2 linked regions of the Rhodobacter capsulatus SB 1003 genome follow. The main gene of each other region encodes a partner of the protein of the gene in region 2 in a complex. Links are inferred from orthologs where the notes say so. Each region holds a gene or a part of one and is shown on either strand. Other genes may lie near its edges.

Region 1 (7,604 bases), 1.1 Mb from region 2 along the record:
CGACCGGTTTCGGGCCGCGCCGGGTGGCGATCAGCGTTCCGGCGGCAAAGCAGATCGCCTGGCTGGCAAAGGGGGTCAGCATCCCCTCGGTCTCGAGCCCGGTGATGCGATAGGCCCGGCCGGGCTTCAGCCGTTCGGAGGCCGCCAGCCCGCGCCCGGTGGCGGGGGTGTCGATCAGATGCACGACCTGCGTATCGGCCAGATCCTCCGAGGCGAGCGGGCGGATCCGATAGGACACATCGGGTTCGATCGCGGCGCCGTCGGGGTCCGCCCCGTCCGCCTCGGGCAGGTCGATGAACCGCATCGCCGCCCCGGGGCGCAAGACGAAATGGGCCCGCCCCAGCGCGGCTTCCTCGCTGCCGGGCACCGAGCCGAAAGGATCCGGACCGGAGGAGGTGACCTCGGTCAGCGGCCAGAAACAAAGAGTGGGCATGGCACCTCCTGCCTTTGCGACAGTATCGCCAGAACCGATGAAACAGCGCTTAACATGTTAAGCTGTTTAGCGAATTTTGCGGCGCCCGCCAGAGCGGGCCGGACCGGCGGGCCGGGAAGGTGGCCGGGGCACCGCTTGCGTGCGCGCAAATGTCGCTTTCGCGCTTTCGTCGCGGGGCGCGACAGGGCAGCATGGGGCAAAGGGAGTGCGCCATGTTTCTGAGCGTTTTCGACATCTTCAAGGTGGGCGTCGGGCCGTCCTCCTCGCATACGATGGGGCCGATGGTGGCGGGGGGGCGGTTTCTGGACATGCTGCGGGCCTCGCCCTTTCATCCGCGCCATCTGCGGGTGCGGCTTTACGGCTCGCTCGCCTTCACCGGCAAGGGGCATGCCACGGACCGCGCGACGATCCTGGGCCTCGCCGGGTTCCTGCCCGAAAGCTACGAGGCCGAGAAGGCCGAGGCGGTGCTGGCCGCCAACCGCGAGAGCCTGACGCTGACACCGCCCGGGCTGGGCCCGCTGCACTTCGACCCCGATCACGACCTGATCTTCGACTACGGCCACCCGCTGCCCGGCCATGCGAACGGCATGGTGATCGAGGCCCGCGATGCCGAGGGCGACGTGATCCTGCGCGAGACCTTTTATTCGATCGGCGGCGGGTTTGTCCTGACCGAGGCGGAACATGCCGCCATCGATGACAAGACGCTCGCCGCGCCCTCGCCGGTGCCCTATCCGTTCCGCAAGGCCGATGAGATGCTGGCGATGGCGCAGGCCTCGGGGCTGACGATCGCGCAGATGAAGCGCAGGAACGAGCGGCGGTTCCGCTCGGAGCCGGAGATCGAGGCGGGGCTGGCGCGGATCTGGCAGGTGATGAACGATTGCCTGACGCGGGGGCTGGAAACCGACGGCGTGCTGCCGGGCGGGCTGAAGGTGAAGCGCCGCGCCAAGGCGATCCATGCCGCGCTTGAGGCCGAACGCGGTCTGAACATGGTGGCGCCGCATACGATCAACGACTGGATTTCCTGTTACGCGATGGCGGTGAACGAGGAAAACGCGGCGGGCGGGCAGGTGGTGACGGCGCCGACGAATGGCGCGGCGGGGGTGGTGCCCGCGGTGATCCGCTACTGGCTGGATCACGTGCCCGGGGCGAGCGGGTCGCAAGTGGGGGATTTCCTGCTGACGGCGGCGGCGGTGGGGGGCATCATCAAGACCAATGCCTCGATTTCGGGCGCCGAATGCGGCTGTCAGGCCGAGGTCGGCTCGGCCGCGGCGATGGCGGCGGCGGGCTTGGCCGCCGTGCTGGGCGGCACGCCCGAGCAGATCGAGAACGCGGCCGAGATCGCGCTGGAGCATCATCTGGGCATGACCTGCGACCCGGTAAAGGGGCTGGTGCAGGTGCCCTGCATCGAACGCAACGGCCTGGGCGCGATCAAGGCGATTTCGGCGGCCTCGCTGGCCTTGCGCGGTGACGGCACGCATTTCGTGCCGCTCGATGCCGCGATCGAGACGATGCGGCAGACCGGACGCGACATGCACGAGCATTACAAGGAAACGAGCCTTGGCGGTCTGGCGGTGAACGTGCCGAACTGCTGAGGCGGTTGCGCCCTCCTTGGGCGGGCAAGCCCGCCGCGCGTCGGGCGCTTCGGGGGCGCTGCCCCCGCCCGCAAGCGGGCTCCCCCGGGATATTTCGGGCAAGATGAAAGGAAAAGACCTTCTTTATCTTGCCCGAAATATCCCGGGGGGTGAATTGGCCGAAGCAGGAGGGGGGCAGCGCCCCCGTTTCGTCTCAGAGCGCGCGCCAGCCGATGTCGCGGCGGCAGAACCCCTCGGGCCAGTCGATCGCATCGACCATCGCATAGGCGCGCTGTTGCGCCTCGGCCAGGGTCGCGGCGCGGGCGGTGACGTTGAGCACGCGCCCGCCGGTGGCAAGGATCCTGCCGTCCTGCGCCGTCGTTCCGGCATGAAAGACCATTTGCGCACTGGTTTCGGGCAGGCTGTCGAGGCCCTTGATCTCGCTGCCTTTTTCGTAAGTGCCCGGATAGCCGCGCGCCGCCATCACTACGGTCAGCGCGCAATCTTCGGCCCATTGCGCGGTGATCTGATCCAGCCGCCCCTCGGCGCAGGCCTGCAGCAGATCGAGCGCCTGACCGCCCAGCCGCATCATCAGCACCTGGCATTCCGGATCGCCGAAGCGGACGTTGTATTCGACCAGCCGCGCCCGGCCGTTCTCGATCATCAGCCCGGCGTAAAGCACGCCCTGAAACGGCATGCCGCGCCGCGCCATTTGCGCCACGGTGGGGCGGATGATTTCGGCCAGAACCTGCTCCTGGATCGCCGCGCTCAGCACCGGCGCCGGGGAATAGGCGCCCATGCCGCCGGTGTTCGGGCCGGTGTCGCCGTCGCCCACCCGCTTGTGGTCCTGCGCCGTGCCGATGGGGGCCACGTTCACCCCGTCCGACAGGATGAAGAAGCTCGCTTCCTCGCCCGCCATGAATTCTTCGATCACCACCTCGGCGCCCGCCGCGCCAAAGGCGCCGCCGAAAATCTCGCGCAGCCCGGCCTCGGCCTCCGCGAGCGTCATCGCCACGATCACGCCCTTGCCCGCCGCCAGACCATCGGCCTTGACCACGATCGGCGCGCCCTGCGCCCGCACATGGGCCAGCGCGGCCTCCAGATCGGCAAACCGCGCCCAGGCGGCGGTGGGGGCGCCGCAGGCGTCGCAGATTTCCTTGGTGAAGGCTTTCGAGGCCTCAAGCTGCGCCGCCTGCGCCGAGGGTCCGAAGGTCAGCACCCCCGCCGCCCGCAGCGCATCGGCCACGCCCGCGGCCAGGGGCGCCTCGGGGCCGACGATGACGAAATCCACCGCGTTTTCCGCGACACAGGCCAGAACGGCCGTGGCGTCGCAGGGGTCGATGGCAGCGAGTTCCGCCAGCTGCCCGATGCCCGCATTGCCGGGGGCGACGATCAGCCGGTCGCATTTCGGGTTCTGTTTCACCGCCCAGGCCAGCGCATGTTCGCGCCCGCCGCTGCCCAGAATGAGAATGTTCATGCGGTTCCCCCGTTTGTGGCCGCAATGGCCCTTGGCCTCGGCTTTCGCGCCTTCTAAGGTTTCGCGACACATCAGGCAAGGCGACATGGACATCCTGGACGACGGCCCCGAGGCTTCGAAAACCGGCCCCTCCGGCAACACCCCCGAATTCACCGTCTCGGAAATCTCGGGCGCGGTGAAGCGGGTGATCGAGGGCGAATTCACCCGCGTGCGCGTGCGCGGCGAGGTCGGGCGGGTCAGCCGTCCCGGCTCTGGGCATCTTTACTTCGACCTCAAGGATCCGAATGCGGTGATCGCCGCGGTCAGCTGGAAGGGGCAGGTGGCGCGGATGCAGATCCGCCCCGAGGAGGGGATGGAGGTCATCGCCACCGGCAAGTTGACCACCTTTCCGGGGCAGTCGAAATATCAGCTGATCGTCGATGATGTCGAACCCGCGGGGGCGGGGGCCTTGATGGCGATGCTCGAGGCCCGGCGCAAGGCGCTGGCGGCCGAGGGGCTCTTCGATCCGGCGCGGAAAAAGCCGATCCCGTATTTGCCCGCGGTGATCGGGGTGGTCACTTCGCCCTCGGGGGCGGTCATTCGCGACATCCTGCACCGTCTGCGCGACCGCTTTCCGCGCCGGGTGCTGATCTGGCCCGTTGCGGTGCAGGGCCAGGCCTGCGCGGCCGAGGTCGCGGCGGCGATCCGCGGCTTCAACGCGCTCGCGCCGGGGGGCAAGGTGCCGCGCCCCGATCTGATCATCGTCGCGCGGGGCGGCGGCTCGCTCGAGGACCTCTGGGGCTTCAACGAGGAAGCGGTCGTGCGCGCGGCGGCGGAGAGCAAGATCCCGCTGATTTCCGCGGTGGGGCATGAAACCGACACGACGCTGATCGACTTTGCCGCCGATCGCCGCGCGCCGACGCCGACGGCGGCGGCGGAAATGGCGGTGCCGGTGCGCGCCGAACTGGCCACCCGGCTTTCGGAAATGCAGGCCCGGATCAGCCGCGCCACCCAGACCCGGATGGCCAGCCGGGCGCAGCGTCTGGCCGATCTCTCCCGCGCGCTCGGCCGCCCCGAGGCGATCACCCGGCCGCGGCGGCAGCGCTTCGATCTGGTGGCCGACCGGCTTTTGCCCGCGCTGCGGATGGTCGTCGTGCGCAAGCGCGCGGCCTTTGCGCCGCTGGAAGCGCGGATCTCGCCCAAGCTTTTGCAGACCTATCTGCGGGTCGAACGCGACCGGCTGGCGGGGCTTTCCGACCGGCTTCTCCGCGCAGAGCAGGCCCGGCTGACGCGCGCGCAGGACCGGTTCGCGCGGCTCGCCGCGATGTTGCAGACGCTCGGCTATCAGGAGACGCTGCGGCGCGGCTATGCGGTGGTGCGCGGCCCGGCCGATCAGGTGCTGACCTCTGCCGCCACCGCGGCAGGGCTGGCGCCGCTCGAGATCGAGTTTCAGGATGGCCGCCTGCGCGTCCTTCCCTCCGATGCGCCGCCGCCTGCGCCCGCCCCGAAACCGGCGGCAAAACCGCGCAAAGCGGCGAAAACTCCGCCCGATCAGGGCTCCTTGTTCTGAGGGGCTTTCCCGCGACGACCCGGCGCAAGGGCGTATTTGCACCAAGAAAAAGCCCATGTTTTTTCTTGGTGCAAATACGCATCTTGCCGACGCCGGGGCCGGGCGCGCGGTCGGTCAGACCCCGACCTCGGGCCCGGGGCAGTTGAGCGGCGCGGCGCTGGTGTCAAGCGAGACGAGGGGCGCGCCGTCGCGTTTGCCTTCGAACCAGGCGACCAGCGCATCGCCCTGCAGATGGAAGGTCCAGCATTGCAGGCCGACATCGGGGCTGTGGTAGTCGAAGCAGATCTGCTCGCCCTGCGGAAACCAGTCGCCTTCCTCGCAATCGCCCGCGGCGAAGGCCCAGACGACCTTGCGGCCGGGGCGGTATTCCTCGATGCCGTAGGTGGTGTTCCCGGCCGAATAGGTGATCGTCTTGCCCAGCGTCAGCGCGTCGAACTGCTCGGCGGTGAGCGGCGGGCCGATGTCTTCGGCCAGCGCGGCCAGCGGCGTCAGGGCGAGGGCGAGTGAAATGAAAACTGGGCGCATCGGGGTCTCCCTTTGCGCCCAGCTTGCCGTATCGGGGCAGGCGTGGGAAGCCACGCCTGCGTGATTTTCAGGCGTCGGCCTTTTCCCGTTCGGCCGCGGCCGGGGCGGCGGGGGCCTGGCTGACCTCCGGCGCGGGGGCCTCGGCCGGTTCGGCGTCCGTCAGGACCAAAGGCCCGGCGTCGTCGGTCGGCGCATCGGTCGGCGCGGCGGCGGGCGCCGGGGCCTGTTTCGGCTTCGGTTCGCTGTAGACGCTTTCGCCCTTGCGCACGGCCAGCACGCGGTGATCCATCAGCTTGGCGAATTGCGAGGGCACCAGCGCCAGCATCGCCATCACCGGCAGGCTGTAGGGCAGGATCGGGCGGCCCGGTTCCTTCAGATCGCCCAGTTGCAGCGCCGGATAGGGGCGCGCGGGATGGGCGTGGTGATCGGAATGGCGCGGCGCGTTCAGCATCATCAAGGCCGAGCCGGTTTCGATCGCGTCCCAGCTGTGCGCGGCACTCACCGGTTCATAGTCGCCCGGCGCGGTTTCCTTTCGCACAAGGCCGTAATGCTGGACGTAATCCGAGAGCATCAGCTGCGCCTGGGTCAGCGCGCAGAGGAACAGGAAGCTGGCAAACCCGGCCGAGCCGAACAGAAGCCCGGCGCCGATCACGAACCAAAGGCCCCCCAGAACATAGGTGGCATAGGGGTTGATGCGGTTGATCCGTTCCCGGATCGTGGGCTTGCCCGGATTGGCCTTGATCCGCGCCTCGATGATCGCCTTTTCCTTGGCGTAGCCCGCCTTGAAGGATTCCGACCACGTGCGCGAGGCGTAATTCCAGTAGCTTTCGCCCAGCGTCGCCGTGGCCGGATCGGCGGGGGTCGCCACCGAGACATGGTGCACCAGCCGGTGCGCCGAAACATGGTGGCCATAAAGCAGCGAGATATAGACCCACTTGCCGAGGTTGAACAATTTCCGGTCGGCGCGGTGGATCAGCTCATGCGCATTGGCATTCGAGACCTGCCCGAACCAGAGCGCGGCGGCGATCATCAGCCCCAGCGTGCCCATGGTCGAGATGCCCGCAAAGCCCGCGAGCGAGGCGACGACGATCGGCAAGAGCACGAAATGGGTGATGGCCAGCGCCGAGGAGAGCTTGTCGGCTTTCGGGAAGGCGGCGCCCTCGGGGGCGTCGGGGGCGGGCTTGGGCGCGCGGCGGTCGAGCACGAAGATGCCGACGGTGATCCAGGCGATGGCCAGCCAGGAGAAGATGCCTCCGAACAGCGCGCCAAGGAAGATCAGCGGCACCGGGGCGAAGGCGAAGAGAGCGAAAGTGTCCACGTCGGGGGTTTCGCGGCCGATCTTGCGCAGGCTGCGCAGGGCGACCATGAATTTCGCGAAGGACAGTTCAGCGGGCTTTTCAGTCATGATGCGGTTTACTCCGGCATGAGATGGCTCCGACTTGAGCGCGCACTTTAGACGGCTTTGCGGAAACCGCAGGGCGACGACTTGCCGCAAGGCCGGATTTCCGCGCAAGCACCCGCCCTCGGGCGGATTTTGCCCGCAGGCAGCGCGGATCGGCGGGCGCTGTGGCGATGCGTCGCCTTTGCCGGGCGGGGGCGCGATGCGGAAATCCGGCCGCGGGACCGGGCGCCGGGGCGCCGTCGCGGCCGGGCGAGTCGTCCTTTTCGCCGGGTCCTGGCGGGGAAGGGCGCCGGTCCGGGCTTCTCCCTTCCCTCTTTCCCCCCGATCCGGTAGGGATTTGCAAAACGGAGGCTCCGATGTCGTTCTTCAACAAGCTGAAGTCCCGGCTCACACGCTCGTCCTCGAAGATCGAGGAAGGGCTTGACGCGATCATCGCCGAGGCGCCGGACACCACACCGGAGCCCGAAGCCGAGGCTTTGGCCGCGCCGGTGGCGGCGCCGGAACCCGAACCTGTGGTGGAGCCGGAGCCCGCGGTGGAACAGGAGCCGGAGCCCGCGGTGGAACCGGAGCCGGAGCCCGCGGTGGAACCGGAGCCGGAGCCCGTGGTGGAGCCGGAACCTGAACCTGCGGTGGAGCCGGAACCCGAA
Region 2 (5,855 bases):
ATTCCTGCAGGCCTTCACCTGGAGCCACCCCGATCCCGCTTTCGGCGGCTTTTCGGCGCTTGATTTCGCCGATGACGGCAGAAGCTTCGTCACCGTCTCGGACCGCACCACGATCTGGCGCGGCAAGCTGCAGCGCGACGCCGCGGGGCGGATCGTCGCCGCCAGCTTCACCAGCGGTCCGGTGCGGCTGCATGACAGCAAGGGCCAGGATCTGGGCCGGTTCAGCGGCGATTCCGAAGGGGTGGCGCTGGCCCGTGACGGCAGCGTCTTCGTCTCCTTCGAGGGGATGGCGCGGGTCGTGCACTATCCGCAGGACGGCGGCCCGGCCAAGCCGCTGCCCCGCCCCGCCGCCTTCAAGCAGTTTCAACTCAACGGCGCGCTGGAATCGCTCGCCATCGCCGCCGACGGCACGCTTTACACGATGCCCGAACGCTCGGGCAGCCGCACGGCGCCGTTTCCGGTCTGGCGCTTTCGCAACGGGGAATGGTCGCAACCCTTTTCCATCCCGCGCGAGGATGACTGGCTGCCCGTCGGCGCCGATTTCGGCCCCGACGGCCGGTTTTATCTGCTCGAACGCGATTTCTGGGGCCTTCTGGGCTTTCGCAGCCGGGTGCAGGTCTTCGAGATCAAGGGCGACCGCATCGGCCCCGGCACCGAACTTCTGCGCACCACCGCCGGGCTGCATGACAACCTGGAGGGCCTTGCCGTCTGGCGCGACACACAGGGGGCAATCCGGCTGACGATGGTCGCGGACGACAATTTCAACGCCTTCCAGCGCAGCCAGATCGTCGAATACCGCCTGAGCCGCTGAGGTTTTCCTTGACCCGAAAGGACCCGGGGCGTATGGCCCCCGCGTCCGCATGCCGCGGGCCATGTCTCCGCGACCATGTAAAAACGGTGATCCTGAATGCGCTACCTGCCCGGCATCCTTGCCATGGCCACGATTGTCGTGGCCTCGAACATCCTCGTGCAATTCCTTTACGGCCAATGGCTGACGCTCGGGGCCTTCACCTATCCTTTCGCCTTCCTCGTCACCGATCTGACGAACCGGCTGCAGGGCCCGCGGGCCGCCCGGATCGTCGTCGTCTCGGGCTTCGTCGTCGGCGTGATCTGTTCGCTGATCGGTTCGCAGATCATCGGCGAATTCGGCCCGCTGGTCAGCTTCCGCGTCGCTTTGGCCTCGGGCCTGGCCTTCCTTGCCGCGCAGCTGACCGACGTGACCATCTTCAACCGGCTGCGCCATCGCGGCGGCTGGTGGCGGGCGCCGCTGGTCTCGACCCTGATCAGCGCCAGCCTGGACACGATGGTCTTCTTCACTGTCGCCTTTGCCGCCGCGCTGAGCTTCCTGGAACCCGGCAATGACGTGACCTGGGCCAATGAAACCCTGCCGCTTCTGGGCTTCGGCCCCGCCCTGCCGCTGTGGATTTCGCTGGGTGCGGCCGATTGGTGCGTAAAAATTGCGCTTGCCATTGTTGCGCTGCTGCCTTTCCGGGCGATCGTCTGGCGGTATTCGCCAAAGGTTGCGTAATTTAACTTGCCATACACCAAATCTGTGCCACCCTTTCCCTATCGGCAACACGCATGAAAGGAGGTGGTCCAGTGTCTAGAGTGATATTGGAGAGAGGTGTCGGGACAGTCAGGGGGGCCGAGGCCTGAGGGCAACCCCAAGGGTCGCAGACCCTGGCTGGGACGGAGGATCTGATCCAGACCCTAACCGGACCATCTCCGTAGATCTCGGGGGTCGCAGGCCAAGCCCGCGACCCTTTTACTTTGCGACTTTTCGACCGTGGCGGGCCAATCGGCCCGCTTTTTCGTTGCGGGGGCTGGAATTGCGGGGCCACCCGTGGCAATCCGGAACCGGCATCCAAGGGGGCGGAGCGCAAGATGGACGACAGCGACATTTCCGGCATGACGTTCGAGCAGGCGATGGCGGCGCTTGAACAGGTGGTCAACCAGCTGGAACGCGGCGAGGTGGCGCTGGACCAATCCGTCCGGCTTTCCGAACGCGGGGCGAAGCTGAAGGAGCGCTGCGCGATGCTGCTCAAGGAAGCCGAGGAACGGGTCGAAAAGATCCTGCTGGGCGAAGGCGGGGTGCCCGCGGGCACCGTTGCGGTGGAAGGACTCTGATGTTTTCCGAACGTTTGAAAGAGATTCAGGACGCCGTGGAAACGGCGATGGCGGCGGCGATCGGGCGTCTGCCCGCGGGCGATCTGCGCGATGCGATGGCCTATGCGGCGCAGGGCGGCAAGCGGCTGCGCGCCTTCCTTGCCATCGAATCCGCCGCGATCCACGGGATTTCGATGGCACAGGCGATGCCCGCGGCGCTCGCGGTCGAGGCGCTGCATGCCTACAGCCTTGTCCATGACGACATGCCCTGCATGGACAATGACGATCTGCGCCGCGGCCTGCCGACCGTGCACAAGAAATGGGATGACGCCACCGCCGTTCTGGCGGGCGATGCGCTGCAGACGCTGGCCTTCGAGCTTTGCACCGATCCGGTGCTGGGATCGGCCGAAAATCGCGTCGCGCTGGTTGCCGCGCTGGCGCAGGCCTCGGGCGCCGAGGGGATGGTTTACGGCCAGGCCCTTGATATTGCTGCCGAAACCGCCGCGGTGCCGCTGACTTTGGACGAAATCATCCGCCTGCAGGCGGGCAAGACCGGGGCGCTGATTTCCTTTGCCGCGCAGGCGGGCGCGATCCTCGCGGGCGCCGACCGCGGGCCGCTGACCGCCTATGCCACGGCGCTGGGCCTAGCCTTCCAGATCGCTGACGACATTCTGGATGTCGAAGGCAACGAGGAAGCGGCGGGCAAGCGGCTGGGCAAGGATGCCGAGGCGCACAAGGCCACTTTCGTCTCGCTTCTGGGTCTGGCGGGGGCGAAATCCCGCGCCGCGGATCTTGTGGCCGAGGCGGAAGCCGCCCTTGCGCCCTATGGCGAAGCCGCCTCTACCCTTCGCGCCTGTGCGCGCTATGTGATCGAACGCGACAAGTGAAGCGAGCCCCATGAGCCAGCCCCCAGTGACCCCGATCCTCGACCGCGTGCGTCTGCCCTCTGACATGAAGGGGCTGAGCGACCGCGACCTGCACCGCCTGGCCGATGAATTGCGCGCCGAGACGATCTCGGCCGTATCGGTGACGGGCGGGCATCTGGGCGCCGGGCTGGGGGTGGTGGAACTGACCGTGGCGCTGCATGCGGTCTTCGACTGCCCGCGCGACAAGATCATCTGGGACGTGGGGCACCAATGCTACCCGCACAAGATCCTGACCGGGCGACGCGACCGTATCCGGACGCTGCGCACCAGGGGCGGGCTCTCGGGCTTCACCAAGCGGTCCGAAAGCCCCTATGACGCCTTCGGGGCCGGGCATTCTTCGACCTCGATTTCCGCGGCGCTGGGCTTCACCATGGCGCGGGAACTGGGGTCCGAATGCGGCGATGCCATCGCGGTGATCGGCGACGGCGCGATGACCGGTGGCATGGCGTTTGAGGCCCTCAATCACGGCGGCCATCTGGGCAAGCGGATGTTCGTCATCCTGAACGACAATGAAATGTCGATCTCGCCCCCCGTCGGCGCGCTCTCGTCCTACCTGACGCGGCTTTACGCCGAAGCACCGATGCAGGATCTCAAGGCGATGGCCAAGGGCGCCGTCAGCCTTTTGCCCGAACCCTTCCAGGAAGGCGCGCGGCGGGCCAAGGAAATGCTCAAGGGCATGACCATTGGCGGCACGCTCTTCGAGGAGCTGGGCTTCGATTATGTCGGCCCGGTCGACGGGCATGACCTTGAGACGCTCTTGCATCTCTTCCGCACGCTGAAGACGCGGGCGACGGGGCCGGTGCTGATCCATGCGCTGACGAAAAAGGGCAAGGGCTATGCCCCCGCCGAGAACCGCCCGGATCGCGGCCATGCCACGGCGCGGTTCGACGTGCTGACCGGCGCGCAGGTCAAGGCCGCCTCGAACGCGCCCAGCTACACCAAGGTCTTTGCCGAAAGCCTGATCGATCAGGCCTCGCGCGATGAAAAGATCGTCGCGGTGACGGCGGCGATGCCCGAAGGCACCGGGCTGAACCTTTTCGCCGAGCGCTTTCCGCGCCGCTGCTTCGATGTCGGCATCGCGGAACAGCATGGCGTGACCTTTTCGGCCGGGCTCGCGGCGGGGGGGATGAAACCCTTCTGCGCGATCTACTCGACCTTCCTGCAGCGCGGCTATGACCAGATTGTGCATGATGTGGCGATCCAGCGCCTGCCGGTGCGCTTTGCCATCGACCGCGCCGGTCTGGTGGGGGCCGACGGCGCCACCCACGCGGGGGCGTTTGACATCGGCTTCATGGCGAACCTGCCCGGCATGGTAGTGATGGCCGCCGCCGACGAGGCGGATCTGGTGCACATGGTCGCCACCGCTGCGGCGCATGACGAGGGCCCGATCGCCTTCCGCTATCCCCGCGGCGAGGGGATGGGGGTGGATATGCCCACCCAAGGCGTGCCGCTTGAAATCGGCAAGGGCCGGATCATTTCCGAAGGCGCGCGGGTCGCGATCCTCTCCTTCGGCACGCGTCTGGCCGAGGTGCTGAAGGCGCGCGAGGCGCTCGCCGCCCGCGGCCTGGCGCCGACCGTGGCCGATGCCCGTTTCGCGAAACCGCTCGACAAAGATCTGATCCTGCGGCTTGTGGCCGAACACGAGGCGCTCATTTGCATCGAGGAAGGCGCCGTGGGCGGTTTCGGCAGCCATGTGGCGCAATTCCTGTCGGAGCAGGGGGTGTTCGACCGCGGCTACAAGTTCCGCTCGATGGTGCTGCCCGACACCTTCATCGACCATGCCAATCCCGAGGACATGTATGCGGTCGCGCGGATGAACGCGGCGGATATCGAAGCGAAAGTGCTCGATCTGCTCGGCGTCGCGGTGGCGAAACGCGCCTGAGGCGCGGGCTGACCCGTCGAAAAGAGCGTATTTGAGCCAAGAAAAAGCCGATGTTTTTTCTTGGTGCAAATACGCAGCCTTCCTTGCGGCAAGGCGCGGCGGTCAGGCTTGCCGGGCCTGCCAACGGTCGCGGATGAAGCACGCCGTCATCAGATCCAGATGCGCGCCACCGCCGTTCTTGCACAGGGTGATGTCCTCGGCGCTGTCGCGAACGAAGCGCCCCGCGGCGATGTCGTAGAAATCGGCCACCACATCGGCTTCGGAAATCACCCCGCGCGCCAGCGGGTCGCGGAATTCGCCGATATGGTGCAGTGTCGTCGCGCGGGCATCGCAAAAGAGCCGCGCCCGGCGCAGGGTCGCGTCGTCGGCCTCGCGCATGTCGGGGCGGAAAGCGCCGATCAGGTCGATATGGGTTCCCGGCTGCAGCCAGTCGCCGCGGAGCCAGGGCTCCTTCGCCATCGTCGTGCCGGCAACGATCTCGGCCGTGCCCAGCGCGGTTTCAAGGTCCCGCTCGACCCGGGCGCCAGTGGCCTCCGCCAGCGCCTCGGCACCGGCTTGCGAGCGGTTCCAGATCGTGAAACGGGCACCGGGAAAGGCCGCGCGATAGGCCTCGATCATCGAAGCGGCGACCTTGCCCGCGCCGCAGATCAGGATCTCGCGCGCCTCGGGCCGGGCCAGAAGCCGCGCCGCCAAAAGGCTGTCGCCCGCCGTCTTCCATTTCGTCACCAGCGCGAAATCAAGCACGGCCGAGAGACACCCCGTCCGGTCCTCCATCAGCATCACGCCGCCATTCACCGTGCCCAGATCCGGGGCGTTTCCGGGCACGATCGTCGCGGCCTTCACCAGCATGCCCAGCCCGTCGATCAGCGCGGATCGGGTCAGCAGCGTATCGGCGCCGCGATAAAGGAAGCTGTCGGCCACCTCCGCGCGGGGCAGGCGAT

Evidence for each region. The genes of interacting proteins can lie anywhere in the genome.
Region 1: the proteins of RCAP_RS17120 (region 2) and xseA are in contact, whole or in part, in a cryo-EM structure (PDB 8TXR), measured with the Escherichia coli proteins. The link is inferred for Rhodobacter capsulatus SB 1003 from one-to-one orthologs.

What each region holds. Positions count from the first base shown.
Region 1 is NC_014034.1:2,561,143-2,568,746, reverse strand. What follows is about bases 2,958-5,798. They hold xseA (exodeoxyribonuclease VII large subunit), read left to right. Parts: upstream 2,958-3,566; coding sequence 3,567-5,030; downstream 5,031-5,798. Other genes in these bases: RCAP_RS11810 (alkane 1-monooxygenase), read right to left, coding at 5,623-5,798; RCAP_RS11815 (hypothetical protein), read right to left, coding at 5,145-5,555; purD (phosphoribosylamine--glycine ligase), read right to left, coding at 2,958-3,481. In the rest of the region: RCAP_RS18570 (Hint domain-containing protein), read right to left, coding at 1-433; RCAP_RS11830 (L-serine ammonia-lyase), read left to right, coding at 646-2,025; more of purD, read right to left, coding at 2,219-2,957; more of RCAP_RS11810, read right to left, coding at 5,799-6,960; signal recognition particle-docking protein FtsY, read left to right, coding at 7,314-7,604. UniProt on the Escherichia coli protein: Bidirectionally degrades single-stranded DNA into large acid-insoluble oligonucleotides, which are then degraded further into small acid-soluble oligonucleotides.
Region 2 is NC_014034.1:3,668,827-3,674,681, forward strand. The notes cover bases 759-3,505. They hold RCAP_RS17120 (exodeoxyribonuclease VII small subunit), read left to right. Parts: upstream 759-1,884; coding sequence 1,885-2,127; downstream 2,128-3,505. Other genes in these bases: RCAP_RS17110 (esterase-like activity of phytase family protein), read left to right, coding at 759-811; RCAP_RS17115 (queuosine precursor transporter), read left to right, coding at 908-1,528; RCAP_RS17125 (polyprenyl synthetase family protein), read left to right, coding at 2,127-2,993; dxs (1-deoxy-D-xylulose-5-phosphate synthase), read left to right, coding at 3,004-3,505. Outside these bases: more of RCAP_RS17110, read left to right, coding at 1-758; more of dxs, read left to right, coding at 3,506-4,914; RCAP_RS17135 (ornithine cyclodeaminase family protein), read right to left, coding at 5,017-5,855. UniProt on the Escherichia coli protein: Bidirectionally degrades single-stranded DNA into large acid-insoluble oligonucleotides, which are then degraded further into small acid-soluble oligonucleotides.